DNA from 2 places in the Arthrobacter sp. SAFR-023 genome. Region 1 is predicted to be linked to the other one. Evidence: riboswitches for the same ligand, from Rfam matches in the RefSeq annotation. Region 1 holds a riboswitch; the other holds the start of a gene.
The links. Region 1 has a riboswitch for glycine ahead of ACTHQX_RS10920 (glycine dehydrogenase (aminomethyl-transferring)). Riboswitches for the same ligand answer to the same signal wherever they lie in the genome.

Region 1 (7,698 bases):
GCGTGTTGAACACCGGGTGCTGCAGGTATGCGGAGGTGCGCCGCACGGCTTGCGGAAGTTCGAAGCCCACTGCGTCCCCTACGGGACCGGCGCCGAAGGCGACGGCCACGGCGGACAGCACCTCCGCCGTCGTCGTCTCATCAATGGAGACGCCAACGGTGTCCGCATCGATGAGGCGCAGGTTGATCCCCCGGGCCTCCGCGGCGGTGATGACCTTGTGGGCCTTGCCGGGCACCCGCACAGTGAGGGTGTCGAAGAAGGAGTCGCTGACCAGTTCACGGCCCGCCGTCTTGAGCGCGGTGGCGAGGACGCGGGCGTTGTTGTGGACGGTCTCGGCGATTGCCTTCAGGCCGTCGGGGCCGTGGTAAACGGCGTAGAAGGAAGACACGATGGCCAGCAGCGCCTGGGCGGTGCAGATGTTGGACGTCGCCTTCTCCCGGCGGATGTGCTGCTCGCGGGTCTGGAGGGCCAGCCGGTAGGCGGGCGCGCCAGCGTTGTCCTTGGAGACGCCGACGATGCGGCCCGGGAGCGTGCGCTCCATGCCGGCCCGCACCGCCATGTAGGCGGCATGCGGGCCGCCGAAGAACAGCGGAACCCCGAGGCGCTGGGCGGTTCCGACGGCGATGTCCGCACCCTGCTCGCCCGGAGGCGTGATCAGGGTCAGAGCCAGCAGGTCAGCGGCCACCGTCACCAGCGCGCCGCGCTCCTTGGCGGCCGCGATGACGCCGGTCTGGTCCCACACCCGGCCCGAAACGCCGGGCTGCTGGAGGACGACGCCGTTGATGTCGCCGTCGGGCAGTCCCTGGGACAGGTCCGCCACCTCCACTTCGAAGCCGAGGGCTTCGGCGCGGCCCAGCACGATCGCGATGGTCTGGGGGAGGCAGTCGGAGTCCAGGACCGTCTTGCCGTCCTTGGCCTGTTTGTTCTTGTTGGCCCGGCGCATGAGCAGCACAGCCTCGGCCACCGCCGTCGCTTCATCCAGGAGCGACGCGTTGGCGACCGGCAGTGCGGTCAAATCCTGGACCATCGTCTGGAAGTTCAGCAGCGCCTCCAGCCGGCCCTGCGAGATCTCCGGCTGGTACGGCGTGTACGCGGTGTACCAGGCGGGGGCTTCAAGGACGTTGCGCCGGATCACCGGCGGCGTGACAGTGTCGTAGTAGCCCTGGCCGATCATCTGCACGCCGGTCTTGTTCTTGGCGGCCAGGCGGCGAAGCTCCGCCAGGACCTCAACTTCGCTCAGGGCGGCGGTGAGCAGCAGGGGGTTCTCCTGGCGGATGGACGCCGGAACGGCGGTATCCACGAGGCCGTCGACCGTGTCATAGCCGACAGTCTTGAGCATGGTGTCGATATCGGCCTGGCGCCGGGCGCCGATATGCCGGTCGGCAAAGGTTGATGGAAGAGATTGAATCGTCATGAGGAACTCCAGGTCTGGCCGGCCACGTGTGGCACGGCATGGATTGGGTTCCTCCCCGCTCTGTATTGGACCTGAGAGATTCCGCGGACATGATTCTCCGCTTGCACCGTCGGTGAGCCCGGTTACCCGAACTGCTTTCCAGAGTTGCCTAGCCGCGGCGGTACGGGGGCCTGAGAGATTCCTGGGGAGGATTTGCTCCTACGGCGCCTGCCCGGTGAATGACTGGGAGGACTCTCCCGCCACGGTTCGAAAGGCTATGAAGATGTGGGGTGATTCGGCTCACAGGTTACGGGACAATTCCGCCCAGACCAAATCGGAGGTCCCCGTTTGACATTTCTTCGTGACGGAGACCACACTGATCCGGTGGCCAGCGGGGCTGCACTGACCGGCCCGGGCCGGCAAGACGGCCGCCGCCGGCACACATAAATTTTTTTAAATAACTGAAAATGCTTACGATCTGCGGCGGGAGAGCCCTGCCGGTACGTTCAGCAGGCGCCGTAGGAGCAAACCCTCCCCAGGAAACTCTCAGGCCCACGTACCGCCGCGGCGAGGCAACTCTGGAAAGCAGGCAGGCACGTCCTGTCTCACCGACGGTGCAAGCGGAAGACCATGTCCGCGGAATCTCTCAGGTCCAAGACAGAGTGGGGAGGAACCGAATCAGTGTGGCTATTGGCCACTTGAACGATGGAGTTCCTTATGACGATTCATCCCCCTGCCTCCCCAGCCGGTTCCTCAGCCGGTGAGGCTCCCCGCCTGGAGCGGCAGCTGAGCAACCGGCACATCCAGCTGATCGCCATCGGCGGTGCCATTGGCACGGGCCTGTTCATGGGCTCCGGCAAGACCATTTCCGCGGCCGGGCCGTCCGTGATCTTCGTGTACATGATCATCGGCTTCATGCTCTTTTTCGTCATGCGGGCCATGGGCGAGATCCTGCTGAGCAACCTGAACTACAAGTCCTTCAGCGACTTCGCCGCCGACCTGCTGGGGCCGTGGGCGGGGTTCTTCACCGGATGGACCTACTGGTTCTGCTGGGTGATCACAGGCATTGCGGACGTCATCGCCATCGCCGGGTACTCCCGCGAGCTCTGGCCGGGATTGCCCCTCTGGATCCCGGGCCTGGCCACCGTGGCCATCCTGCTGCTGCTGAACCTCACCACAGTCAAGGCATTCGGCGAAACAGAGTTCTGGTTCGCCCTCATCAAAATCATCGCCATCGCCGCCCTGATCATCGTGGGCATGTTCATGATCTTCAGTGGTTTCCAGAGCGACGCCGGACAGGCAAGCTTCACCAACCTGTGGAGCCATGGCGGCTTCTTCCCCAATGAATTCATGGGTTTTGTGGCCGGCTTCCAGATCGCTGTGTTCGCTTTTGTGGGCATCGAACTGGTGGGCACCACGGCCGCAGAGGCCAAGAACCCGGAGAGGAACCTTCCCAAGGCCATCAACTCCATCCCGATCCGTGTGCTGCTCTTCTACGTGGGTGCCCTCATCATCCTGATGTCCGTCACGCCCTGGACCCAGTTCGCCGCCGGCCACAGCCCGTTCATTGCGATGTTCTCGCTGGCCGGACTCGGGGCCGCCGCCACGGTGGTCAACCTCGTGGTGCTGACCTCGGCGATGTCCTCGGCCAACTCCGGAATCTACTCCACCTCCCGCATGGTCTACGGACTGGCGCAGGAAGGCGACGCGCCCGCCGCCTTCGGCAGCCTGTCCCGCCGCAAGGTACCCAACAACGCCCTGTTCCTGTCCTGCGTGCTGCTGCTCTCCGGCGTAGTGCTCATGTACGCCGGCCAGGACGTCGGCAAGGCGTTCGACATGGTCACCACCGTTTCGGCCGTTTGCTTCGTCTTCGTTTGGTCGATCATCCTTGCCAGCTACATCGCTTTCCGGCGCCGTCGCCCGCACCTGCACACCGCCTCCAAGTTCAAGATGCCCGGCGGCATCCCCATGGTGTGGGTGGTCTTCGCGTTCTTCGCCTTCGTGCTGTGGACCCTGACCACCCAGCCCGACACCCTGACCGCACTGCTGGTTACCCCCGTCTGGTTCGTCCTGCTCGGTGCGGCCTGGCTGGTTCTGCGCCGCCGGCCCGCGCACCTGGCCCGCTACGCGGCCTTCCAGGATGAACTACAGGCTGAGGAGACCGCCGCCCGCGAGCATGGGAGCCGGCATCTCGAGGAGAAGGAAAGCGTCAAGTGATGATCAGGACCGAGGAAAGGCCGACGGCGGCGGCCCGGGCCCGCGGGGCCCAGACTCCCGATGCCGGCGGGGAGTTTGTGCTCACCTTCCATTGCCCGGACTCGCTGGGAATAGTCCAGTCGGTCGCGGATTTCCTGCTCAAGCAGGAGTGCTACATCGTTGACCTCAAGCAGTTCGGCGACCGGACCGCGGGGCATTTCTTCATGAGGGTCCACTTCGCCTCGACGAGTGACGCGACAGGTGACACGGCAGGTGACACCGCCGCCGTCGAACAGCCCGCCGTCGAACAGCTCCGAGACAGCTTCGCACCGCTGGCAGGTCAATGGAGCATGGACTGGCGTCTGGAGCGCCACGGCCGCAAGCAACGGATCCTGGTGATGGTGTCCAAATACGATCACTGCCTCAACGACCTGCTGGTCCGCGCCCGCAACGGCGAGCTGCCGGTGGAGATAGCGGCGGTGGTGTCCAACCACCCTGACCTGGAAGGGCTCGCAGCCTGGCACGGGGTCCCGTTCCACCACATCCCCGTGACGCCGGAGACCAAAGCCGAAGCGGAGGCCGAGCTGCTTGGACTGGTGGATGACTATGAAGTTGAGCTGGTGGTCCTGGCCCGCTACATGCAGGTTCTCAGCGACTCGGCCACCGCCCGGCTCGCCGGCAGGGCCATCAACATCCACCACTCCTTCCTGCCCAGCTTCAAGGGTGCCAAACCGTACCACCAGGCGCATGAGCGCGGAGTGAAGACTGTCGGCGCCACGGCCCATTACGTGAATTCAGAGCTTGATGAGGGACCGATCATTGCGCAGCAGGTGATTGAGGTCGACCACACCTACACTCCCGCGGACCTGGTGTCCGTGGGCAAGGACGCGGAGTGCAAGGCCCTGACGAATGCTGTTCGCTGGCACGCCGAAGGAAGAATCATCCTGTCCGGGAACCGCACGGTCATCCTCCGCTGACAAGCCCATCCAACCAGACCTGGAGTTGCTCATGACGAACCAATTGCCGGTGCGCCTGGAGATCATTCCCACCGACGGCATTGTTGCCGAAGTACAGACGCACGTTTCAGCCGGATCAACGCTGACGGTAACCTGCCTCCCGCACCACGGGGTCAAGGCCACCGTGGGGGCCTCGGTCCAGCTTGGCCAGCTGGGCTACAAGGTGATTCCACACCTGGCCGCCCGGAGCATCGATAGCCGGGCGCAGCTGGCCGGCATGCTCCGTGACTGCGAGGCTGCGGGGATTACGGAGGTTTTCGCGATCGGAGGTGACGCTCCGGAGCCCGCCGGTCCCTACGGCAACAGCAGCCGGCTCATGGAGGACATTGCCGACCTGACCGGCGGGTCCATGGCCATCGGTGTCGCCGGATATCCCGAAGGCCATCCGAAACACAACGAGCTGCAGATGCTCGATGCACTGCTGGAGAAGCAGCATCTGGCCTCGAACGTGGTGACCCAGATGTGCTTTTCGGCGCCCAGGATCGGCTGGTACACGGAAATGCTGCGGCGCGAAGGCCTCGATCTCCCGATCTGGGCTGGGGTGGCCGGGGCCGTTCCGCGGGCCAAGCTGATCTCGCTGGCCACCAAAATCGGGGTCGGCCCGTCGCTGAAGTTCCTGAACCGGAAAGGCCCCCTGGCCCGCAGGCTCCTGAACGCGGGCAGCTACTCATCCAGGTCCCTGGTTTCCGAACTGGCCACCATGGAACCTGCACTTGCGGGCATCCACCTCTACACGTTCAACAACGTCGAAACCCAGCCGGCGATGAACTGGAACCTCCCCGCGGGCGCCAAAGCCTCCTAACCAAAGGCCGCAACCAGAGCGCGAACGTACACTCGTGGCCCCTTTCCCGCCGCGGAAGGGAAGCCACAACTGTACGTTCGCGTTTTTTCTGGTCTCAACATCTTGCATCTTGGGCTGAAACCCCAATCACCCTAGACGGTGGCGTCACAGAACACGCCTGCCTCGGCGTCTGACTGCGCACCAGTGGAGTTCTTGTCCAGATATTGGGCCCAAAACGCCGCGCAACCCGCGATATCTGGACAAAATCTCCCATCCGTTGCTCCGTAGGTGCCGTTTTGGAGCGTGAAAAGGGCACCCACGGAGCAATCAACGGGGTTAACTACAGGAGCAGCTCGCCGACGGTCAGCTGCAGCCGGATCGCGTCGCCAGCCTCGTCCGACCCGCGGCTGCCCCGGCCAAGTACCTGTACCTGAACACCGGGTAAGCCGCGCAGTTCGACCTCGCCGCCGACCCCGAGACCGTAGGGCCGTTGGCGTTCACAAAGGATCTGGCCGTCGTCCCTGCAGAGGATCCGGTTCAGGACGGGCGTGCGGCGCCCAGGTTCACCGGGTCTTCGTCTGTCAGGTAGGCGAATTCCGCGTGGGCCGCGAGGTCGATGCCGCGGAGCTCGTCCTCTTCGTGGATGCGCAGCCCCATGGCCATGTCCACCACCTTGGCAATCACCCAGGTCATGCCGAAGGAGTAGGTCAGCACGGCAACGGTCGCGACTGACTGAATGCCCAGCTGCTGCAGGCCGCCGCCGTACAGCAGGCCGCTGACGCCGTTGGGCGCGCTGCTGGTGGCGAAGATGCCGATGAGGAGCGTGCCGATGATGCCGCCCACGAGGTGCACGCCCACCACGTCCAGTGAGTCGTCGAAGCCAAGGCGGAACTTCCATTCGATCGCCAGCGAGCAGACAGCACCGGCGATCGCGCCGATGGCCACGGCGCCCAGCGGACTGACAGCGCCGCAGGCAGGAGTGATGGCCACAAGCGCGGCGATCAGGCCTGAGGCGGCGCCCATGCTGGTGGTGGCCCCGTGCCTGATCCGTTCAGCGAGTGCCCAGGCGAGCAGCCCCGCCGCGGCGGCCACCGCGGTGTTGAGGAACACCACGGACGCGGCGTGCCCGGCGGACAGCGCAGAGCCTGCGTTGAAGCCGAACCAGCCAATCCAGAGCAGGCCCGCGCCCACCAGCACCAGGGGCCGGCTGTGCGGCTTGGAGTGTTCCATCTTGGGCCAGCCGGAGCTGCGGCCCAGGACCAGGGCCAGGGCGAGGGCGGCGGCGCCGGCGTTCATGTGCACTGCTGTTCCGCCGGCGTAGTCGATGGCCTTGATGCCATTGGCGATCCAGCCACCGGTCACCGAGCCGTCCGCGGAGTTGAACGCAAAGACCCAGTGCGCGATGGGAAAGTAGACCAGCGTGGCCCAGACGCCGGCAAACACCATCCAGGCGCCGAACTTCATGCGCCCGGCGGCCGCACCGGCAACCAGGGCGGTGGTGACGCAGGCGAAGAACAGCTGGAAGGACGTGAACAGCGCTGCCGGCAGGGCGGCATCGGGATTATCCTTCAGCATCGGCTCGAGGCCTGCATACTGCGTGACGTCCCCTATCAGGCCCAGGCCGTTCACGGAATTGCCAAAGGCCATCGAGTATCCAAACAGTGCCCACAGCACGGCCACCAGGCTGGCTCCGCCGAAGCACATCATCATCATGTTCAGGATCCGGCGGGACCCCACCATGCCCCCATAGAAGAGGGCCAGGGCGGGAATCATCATGCACACCAGTGCGGAACTTGCGAGGATCCAGGCAACATCTCCAGCGTTCATTTCGAACTCCACTCAGAAAATCGGTGGGTGGCATTTTGCTGAGACCCGGACGAATGCCGTTAGTCCCCACAACATAGGACTCCGGAAACCGCGGTAGGTTTCGGGCATGTAAATTGCTTGTTACCACTGTTGGCAGTCACCGCTTTTGCTCGTTAAAACGACGGCGGCGGGGCCCCCGTCAGGGCCCGCCGCCGTCGCGTCTGTGTTGGATCACGTTGTGTAGAAAAGCGCGCTCCTAATGCGTGACGCTGTGGGTGCTGTTTCCTGAGGTATCCACATCGACCAGCCAGCCGGGCACGGCGCCTGCCACGCCCAAGGATCCAATGGCGATCACCCCCACCACCGCCAGCGCACGGAGGTGGGCGGACGCCGTCGTCTGCCTCTCCGGCCCGCCGGTTTCCCTGCGCCTGGCGCGGAGCAGGACGACGGCGATCGCCAGGGTGCCCAGCTCGAGGAGGCAGGCGGCCACATCGGCGAGGCCAACA
Region 2 (7,698 bases), on a different contig from region 1:
GCGACGGTGGCGAAGCCCGGCGTCGAGAACTTCTTGCTCATGTGGCTGAACTGCGTGGGCAGTGCGCCGTAGTGCGCCATTGCCAGCAGGCTGCGCGAGGGGGACGTGAACGTTGATTGCAGCGACGCCGCGGAACTGGACAGGACCGCTAGGGACATCAGGATGGCGAACGGGCCCATGACGGGGGAGGCCAGGGCGGTGAACACATTCGCGTGGTTCTCCTCGTTGTTGAGGCCGATCCCCGTGTCCCCGACGCCGGCAAACATCATGGTGGCGATGGTCACCAGCAGGTAAATGCCCAGGACGACGACGGCCGTCAGGGTGCCGGCGAGGCCCGCGGTCTTCTTCCCGTTGGCCGTTTCCTCGTTGACCGTCAGGCACACGTCCCAGCCCCAGTAGACGAAGATGGACAGCGAGATGCCGGCGGCAACCTGGCCGAACGTCTCGATCTTTGTCACGTCGAACCATTCCCAGCTGAACGGGATGGCGGTGCTGGACGTGGACCAGTTGGCGAACGCCATGGCGACGAAGAGGCCCAAAACCACCAGCTGGAATCCCACCAGCCCGTATTGGACCACCTTGGTGGTGTGCAGGCCGCGGTAGCTGACCCACACGGCCAGCGCCACGAAGACGAAGCACGTCAGCACGTTCAGCGGCTTGTTGGCGGCCAGATCCGCCAGTTCGGGGGACCCGGTGACCTGTGCCAGGAAGAGGTAGAAGAAGTCCACCGCCACCCCGGCGAGGTTGGACAGCACGATGATGTTGGCGGCCAGCAGGCCCCAGCCGCCCATCCAGCCAACCCACGGGCCGAACGCCTTGGTGACCCAGGTGAACGTGGTGCCGCTGTCCGGGGAGTCCGCGTTCAGCTCCCGGTAGGCGAGCGATACCAGGATCATCGGGATGAAGCCGATGAGGAAGATCACCGGCAGCTGGAGCCCTGCCTCATTCACGGTGGGGCCCAGGGCGCTGGTCAGCGTGTAGGCCGGGGCGATGGTCGAAATACCCAGGACGACGACGGCCAGGAGGCCCAGCTGCCCGCCCTTCAGGCCCTTCCCGGTGATGCCGTGCGTTGCCTCGCCGGCCGGGGAAGCGTTCTTCCCGCCGGGCGGGATGCTCTGACGCGTGGTTTGGCTCATGACTGGCCCTTTCTAGACGGCAGCGGGCTGCTGCTGGGTGATGCAGTGAATGCCCCCGCCGCGGGCGAAGAGTTCGCGGGCATCGATCCCCACAACTGTGCGCCCGGGATATGCGTCCGCGAGGATGCGGAGCGACTTCTCGTCGTTGGGGTCGGAGAACGTGCAGGCGATGACGCCGCCGTTGACCACCACATGGTTGATGTAGCTGTAGTCCACGAAGCCTTCCGGGTCCGTCAGGGCAACGGGCGCCGGCACCTCGATGATGGACCATTCCCGTCCGGCGGCATCCGTGGTGGAGGACAGGAAGCTGATGATTTCGCGGCTCACCTCGTAGTCCGGGTGGGCGGGGTTCTGCTGGGAATGGACCAGCAGGGTGCCGGGGGACGGGATGGCGGCAACGATGTCCACGTGCCCGCGCGTTCCGAACCGCTGGGAGTCACGGGTGAGCCCCCGCGGCAGCCAGATTACCTTTTTGGCGCCGATGGTCCTGGCCAGTTCAGCTTCGACGTCAGCCTTGCTCAGTCCGGGATTGCGGCCCGGATCCAGCTGCACCGTGTCGGTGACAAGCACCGTGCCCTCGCCGTCCACCTGGATGCCGCCGCCCTCGTTGACCAGTTCGGACACGAGGTGCCGGGCGCGGGAGCGGCCGGCCACTTCGGCGGCGACCAGCGAGTCCTTGTCCCAGCTCGCCCAGTCCTGGGCGCCCCAGCCGTTGAAGACCCAGTCCACCGCACCCAGGGCGCCGTTTCCGTCCAGGACGAATGTCGGGCCGATGTCGCGCATCCAGGCGTCGTTGAGTTCCGCCGTCAGCACCTCGACGGCGGGGGACAGGTAGCGGGCGGCGGTTCCGACGTCGGACGGGTCCACCACCATGGTGACCGGTTCAAACTGGACGGCGGCATTGGCGACGGCGGCCCAGACGGAGCGGGCGGCGTGCGCCTCCGCGGCGGTGTCCCCAAGGGTGTAGCCGCCGGTGGGGAAGGCCATCCAAAGCCGCTCCTGGCGCGCCGTTTCGGCCGGCATGCACCACGTGCTCATGCGTTCACCCGCTCGCCGGTTGAGGTCGCGTCCTCGCTGGTTGAGCTTGCCGAAACCCCGCTGGTTGAGCCCGTCGAAACCTCGCTGCCGAACGGCTCCTCCGGGCGGACCGGCTCGGTGAGCCGGGCGTAGGTGTCCGGGCGACGGGTGGTCAGGAACGGGAACAGCGTCAGCCAGTCCTGGCGCTGGTCCAGGTCGAGGTCGGCCACGAGGACGGCCGACTCGTCGCGGGGCGCCTGCACCAGGATGCGGCCGTAGGGGTCGGAGATGAAGGAGGAGCCGTAGAAGTTCAGGCTGCCCTCCTGGCCCCAGCGGTTGGGGACCACCATGAACAGGCCGTTGGCGATGCCGTTGCCCACGATGACCTGTTGCCAGAGGGGCTGGGTGTCAAAGTCCGGGAACAGCGGCTCGGAACCGATCGCCGTCGGGTACACCAGCAGTTCGGCGCCGCCGAGGGAGTACATGCGGGCCAGTTCGGGGAACCACTCGTCCCAGCAGGTGGGCATGCCCAGCCGGGCGCCGCTGAGTTCAGCCGGGGCGTGGACCCTGTAGGCGTCCTCCGCGGACGGACCCTGGCGGAAGAACTTGTCCTCGTAGTATCCGGCGGTCACCGGGATGTGCAGCTTGTGGGTGCGGGCCAGGAGCTCGCCGGACGAGGACACGAGGATGGAGGTGTTCAGCCCCAGTCCGTCATCCGGGCCGTCCGGGTTGCCGGCGCGCTGGTAGAGCGAGGCGTGCACGGTGATGCCGTTCCGTCGGGCGGCGTCGGCGGCGAAGCGGAAGGTGGGGCCGGTCAGCAGGTCCTCGGCGGCGTCGGAAGGGCGCGGCCGGTCCTCGCCCTGCCGCCCAAGGTCATTCTCCGGCACCTGGTCTGCGGGGTAGCGGGAGAGGGTGAGCTCGGGCAGGAACACCACGGTGGCGCCCAGCCGGGCGGCACGGTCGATGCCGTCGTTGAGTTCCGCGTGGAGTGCGGCGGCGCTGCTGTGCCAGCGGTGCTGCACCACGCCGACCCTCAAGGCTGGACGTCCGGACGGCTCTGTCCGGGCGAGCGAAGCTGGCGCGTTGAGGCAGGTTATTTCGATCATGATGATGATTTCTCCAGTGAGACGACCGTCACTAAATGAATGACGTTCATTTAGTATGCACGTGCCGCGCGAGTGTGGCAAGGGCATATTGAATGCCGCTCGTTTATGACCCTTGGGCGTGGGCCGCAAAATAGTAAGTAAGCTGATCGTGAAATTCGGGTTCCGGTGCTCGCTGTGCCCGAGTGCCTGCGGTAGCGTCGAAACCACTGGACTATTCGAGGAGGATTCATGAAGGCTTCACCGACACTGACCAACAACATGCAGGCCGTTCTGGCGGACCTGATCGAACTGCACATCCAGGGCAAGCAGGCGCACTGGAACATCGTTGGAACCAACTTCAGGGATCTGCACCTTCAGCTGGACGAGATCGTCGATGCCGCCCGGGCCTTTGCCGATGACATGGCGGAGCGCATGCGCGCCCTGCATGCCCTGCCGGACGGGCGCAGCGCCACTGTGGCGAAGGCGACCCACCTTCCGCAGTTCCCCGACGGGCTCATCAGCACCAAGGATGCGATCGACCGCATAGTCGCCGCACTCGAAGCGGCCGTGGGTACCATGCGCAAGGTCCATGACGAGGTGGATGAGGAAGACCCCACCACCGCGGACCTGCTGCACACCTTCATCGAAAAGCTCGAGCAGTATGCGTGGATGGTAGGCGCCGAGAACATGAAGGCGTCGGCCAGCGTCACGCACCCTGACGCCAAGTAGCCGGCGCGCCGCGCGCCGCCGGCTGGAGTAGGGGCAGTCCCGGAGGAATTTCTCCGGGGCTGCCCGTTGCTGTGTCGGCTGCCGTGGGTGCGGCGCCGGTTACTGGGTCCCGGCTACTTCGCGCGCGGAACGCGGCGAAGTACGACGGCGGCGAGCACCGAGGCTCCCGCCATCAGTACCAGCGCAATCGCCGCTGTGATGTGGACACCCGAATCAAACGCTGCCCGGGCGGCCGCCGTGAGGCCCTCGGCCACCGGGGTCGGCAGCGACCCGACCAGCTCCATGGCGCCGGCCAGCGTTTCCCTGGCCTGGTCTGCGGACGCCGCCGGGATGGTTTGGGCAACTGAGTCGGGCAGGGAAAGGTGCTGCTGGTACGACGCGGTCAGGATCGATCCCAGGATGGCTGTGCCCAAGAGTGAGCCCACTTCGTATCCGGTCTCCGAGATCGCTGCGGCCGCTCCGGACTTGTCCGCGGGCACCGCTCCGAGAATCAGGTCGTTCGAGATGGTCTCGGCAGATCCCACACCCAGCGCCAGAATAAGGAGGGCGGCCAGCAGCACTGTGGGACCGGCGTCGTGATTCCCGAACGCCACGAGGGCGTAACCGGTGGCGCTCAGCGCCAGTCCCGCGGCCACCACGAACCCGGGGCGAACCTTCCGGACCAGCGGAACCACCAGCAGTCCCGCCACCACCATGGCAGTAAGGGCAGGCAGCATCGCCGTGCCGGATTGCGAGGGCGACATGCCTTCAAGCAGCTGCAGGTGCTGGGCCAAGAATAGGATGAACCCGTTGTAGGAGAACAGCGCCAGGACGTTGGCCGTGATCGCAGTGCTGAACACCCGGTTCCTGAACAGCGATAAGTCCAGCAGCGGGGATGCGAGGGCCCGCTGCCGGCGGACGAAGACGAAGCACATGCCCAGGCCAAACGCCAGAACTCCGAGGGACTGCACGCCGGGGCCGTGGGTGGCCAGTTCCTTGATGCCGTAGACCACCGGCACCATGGTCAGCATGGACAGTGCAATGCTGGGCCCGTCCACCCGTCCCGGGCTGGGGTCCTTGGACTCAGGAATGAGGAAGCGGCCGAAGACCAGCGGCGGCAGCATGATCGGTACGGCCACGAGCAGGACGGCGCCCCACCAGAAGTGCTCCACCAGCCAGCCGCCGAAGATCGGCCCCAGCGCGGCGCCGCCGGAAAACCCGGCAGCCCAGATGGCCACCGCCAGCCTCCGCCTGCCGGTCTCCCGGAAGATGTTGCGGATCAGGGACAGTGTGGAGGGCATGAGCATGGCACCGAAGAATCCCATGGCCGCGCGGCCTGCAATGAGCCATTCGGCGCTCGGGGCGAAGGCTGATGCCGCTGAGACCGCCGCAAATCCCGAAATGCCAACCAGCAGCAGCCGGCGGCGCCCGATCCTGTCGCCAAGGCTACCCATGGCGACGAGAAGTCCGGCCAGGACAAGGGCGTAGGCGTCCACTATCCACAACAGCTGCACGCCCGAGGGGTCCAGGGTGCGGGCGACCGCGGGAAGGGCGAACGTCAGCGCGGTGTTGTCCACGGCCACCAGGAGGACAGGGAACATCAGCAGGGCAAGGGCAAGCCAGTCGCGCGCGCCGCCACCGCTGGAGACCTGGCCGGCAGGTGTGCGCTCCCGGGGCAGGGATGGGTTCATGGTCATAAGTTAACTATACCGTCTAGACGGTATAGTTACAGATCTCCCGCTGCGAAGGGGCATGATGGAAGCCATGCCCAGAAAACCGGTCGCCCGCGGCGCAGTGCTCGATGCGTTTGAATCCCTGCTGATCGAGGTGGGGGAGCGTGCCGCCACACTTGACGCCGTGGCCGCCCGTGCTGGCGTGTCCAAGGGCGGGCTGCTGTATCACTTTCCGAACAAGGAAGCGCTGATCAGTGTCCTGCTGGACAGGCTGGACGAGTTCGCGGAGGCGGATGCCCAGGCCATGGCGGCGGCTCCCGAGGGTGCTGCCGCCTACTTCATCAAATCGTCCGTCTGGGCGGACACCCCGCTCGACCGTGCGATCGTGGCCGCCACCAGGCTCGCCGAGGTGGCGCACGAGGAGACCCGGCGCCGGTTCGCCCATATCCAGCAGCGGTGGCTCGACGAGATTGCCCGCGACGTCGGACCTGGCCTCGCCAAGGCCGTCCTCTATATGGGGGACGGGCTGTACTTCAACGCCATGCTGTCCGTCGGCCCGGCCGCGACGCCGTCGGAGACCGCGGTCGACGTCGAAAGCCTTCTTGCGGCCCTCGACCGGCTGCGGGGGTAAGCCGGCTGCGCGGGTAGTTGCGCGCCGGGGGTGGGCCAGCCCACGCCGCCACAGTTTGCAGACGCGATCCCGGCGTAGGAGAATAGCCTCTGTGACAGCTGTCACCGCTCAACTGAATATGCCTTTGATCTGCGGCGGGAGAGTCCTGCAAGTAGGTACAAGCAGGCGCCGTAGGAGCAAAACCTCCCCAGGAATCTCTCAGGCCCATGTACCGCCGCGGCAAGGCAACTCTGGAAAGCAGCAGGCTGCCCGCATTGAATGTTCCGCCAACACGCGGACGGTTCAGGGCATGCTGTGCTCACCGACGGTGCAAGCGGAGCTGTGCGTAGGCGCAGCAACGCGGAAACTCTCAGGTCCAATACAGAGCGGGGAGGAACCCGAATCACTGTGGCGTACCCCGCGCCCTTAGTTATGGAGTTCCTTTTGACCGTAGATTCAGCCTCCGCCTCCTTTGTCGACCGGCATATTGGTGCCCGCCGACAGGCCGACGTCGAAGCCATGCTCAAGGCCGTCGGCTACGAGACAGTCGATGCACTGGTTGACACGGCAGTGCCGAAAGACATCCGGCAGGACTCCCCGCTGGAGCTCTCCCCGGCCCTGAGCGAGGTCGAAACCCTCGCCGAACTCCGGAATCTCGCGGCCAAGAACAAGACCGCCGTCCAGATGATCGGCCAGGGCTACTACGACACCGTCACGCCGCCGGTGATCCGCCGCAACATCCTTGAAGCCCCCGCCTGGTACACCGCGTACACGCCGTACCAGCCGGAGATTTCCCAGGGCCGCCTCGAGGCCCTGCTGAACTTCCAGACCATGGTCCAGGACCTGGTCGGCCTGCCGATCGCCAACGCGTCGCTGCTGGATGAGGCGACGGCGGTGGCAGAGGCCGTACTGCTGATGCGCAGGGCCAACAAAAACAAGGACGCCAAGGACGGCAAGACGGTCCTGGATGCCGACTCCCTGCCGCAGACCATCGCGATCGTCAAGGGCCGCGCCGAGGCGCTTGGCTTCGAGGTCGAGGTCGCCGACCTGTCCCAGGGACTGCCCGACGGCGACATCAACGGCGTCGTCCTCCAGCAGCCCGGCGTCTCCGGGCGCGTCTTCGACCACACCGGGGTCATCGCCGCCGCCAAGGAACGCGGCGCCCTGGTCACGGTGGCCGCCGACCTGCTGGCGCTGACGCTCATCACGCCCCCGGGCGAGCAGGGCGCGGACATCGCCGTCGGCTCCGCCCAGCGCCTGGGCGTCCCGCTGTTCTACGGCGGACCGCACGCCGCGTACATGGCCGTGCAGAAGGGCCTGGAACGCTCCCTTCCCGGCCGCCTCGTGGGCGTCTCTAAGGACAACGCCGGCACTCCCGCTTACCGCCTCGCGCTGCAGACCCGGGAGCAGCACATCCGCCGCGAGAAGGCCACATCCAACATCTGCACTGCGCAGGCGCTGCTGGCCAT

Region 2: another riboswitch for glycine. It lies ahead of ACTHQX_RS20445 (glycine dehydrogenase (aminomethyl-transferring)); the one in region 1 lies ahead of ACTHQX_RS10920 (glycine dehydrogenase (aminomethyl-transferring)).

What each region holds. Positions count from the first base shown of each region.
Region 1 covers NZ_JBQCMF010000008.1:199,179-206,876, reverse strand. Annotated here, with positions in the region: partial or broken gene ACTHQX_RS10920 (glycine dehydrogenase (aminomethyl-transferring)) at 1-1,414, opposite strand, end outside; glycine riboswitch at 1,563-1,663, opposite strand; glycine riboswitch at 1,868-1,965, shown strand; gene cycA (D-serine/D-alanine/glycine transporter) at 2,111-3,610, shown strand; gene purU (formyltetrahydrofolate deformylase) at 3,610-4,566, shown strand; gene ACTHQX_RS10905 (methylenetetrahydrofolate reductase) at 4,598-5,407, shown strand; gene ACTHQX_RS10900 (ammonium transporter) at 5,924-7,213, opposite strand; gene ACTHQX_RS10895 (hypothetical protein) at 7,449-7,698, opposite strand, start outside.
Region 2 covers NZ_JBQCMF010000025.1:32,697-40,394, forward strand. Annotated here, with positions in the region: gene ACTHQX_RS20415 (APC family permease) at 1-1,136, opposite strand, end outside; gene ACTHQX_RS20420 (agmatine deiminase family protein) at 1,149-2,174, opposite strand; gene ACTHQX_RS20425 (nitrilase-related carbon-nitrogen hydrolase) at 2,171-3,259, opposite strand; gene ACTHQX_RS20430 (Dps family protein) at 3,488-3,967, shown strand; gene ACTHQX_RS20435 (MFS transporter) at 4,081-5,643, opposite strand; gene ACTHQX_RS20440 (TetR/AcrR family transcriptional regulator) at 5,711-6,250, shown strand; glycine riboswitch at 6,376-6,474, shown strand; partial or broken gene ACTHQX_RS20445 (glycine dehydrogenase (aminomethyl-transferring)) at 6,662-7,698, shown strand, end outside.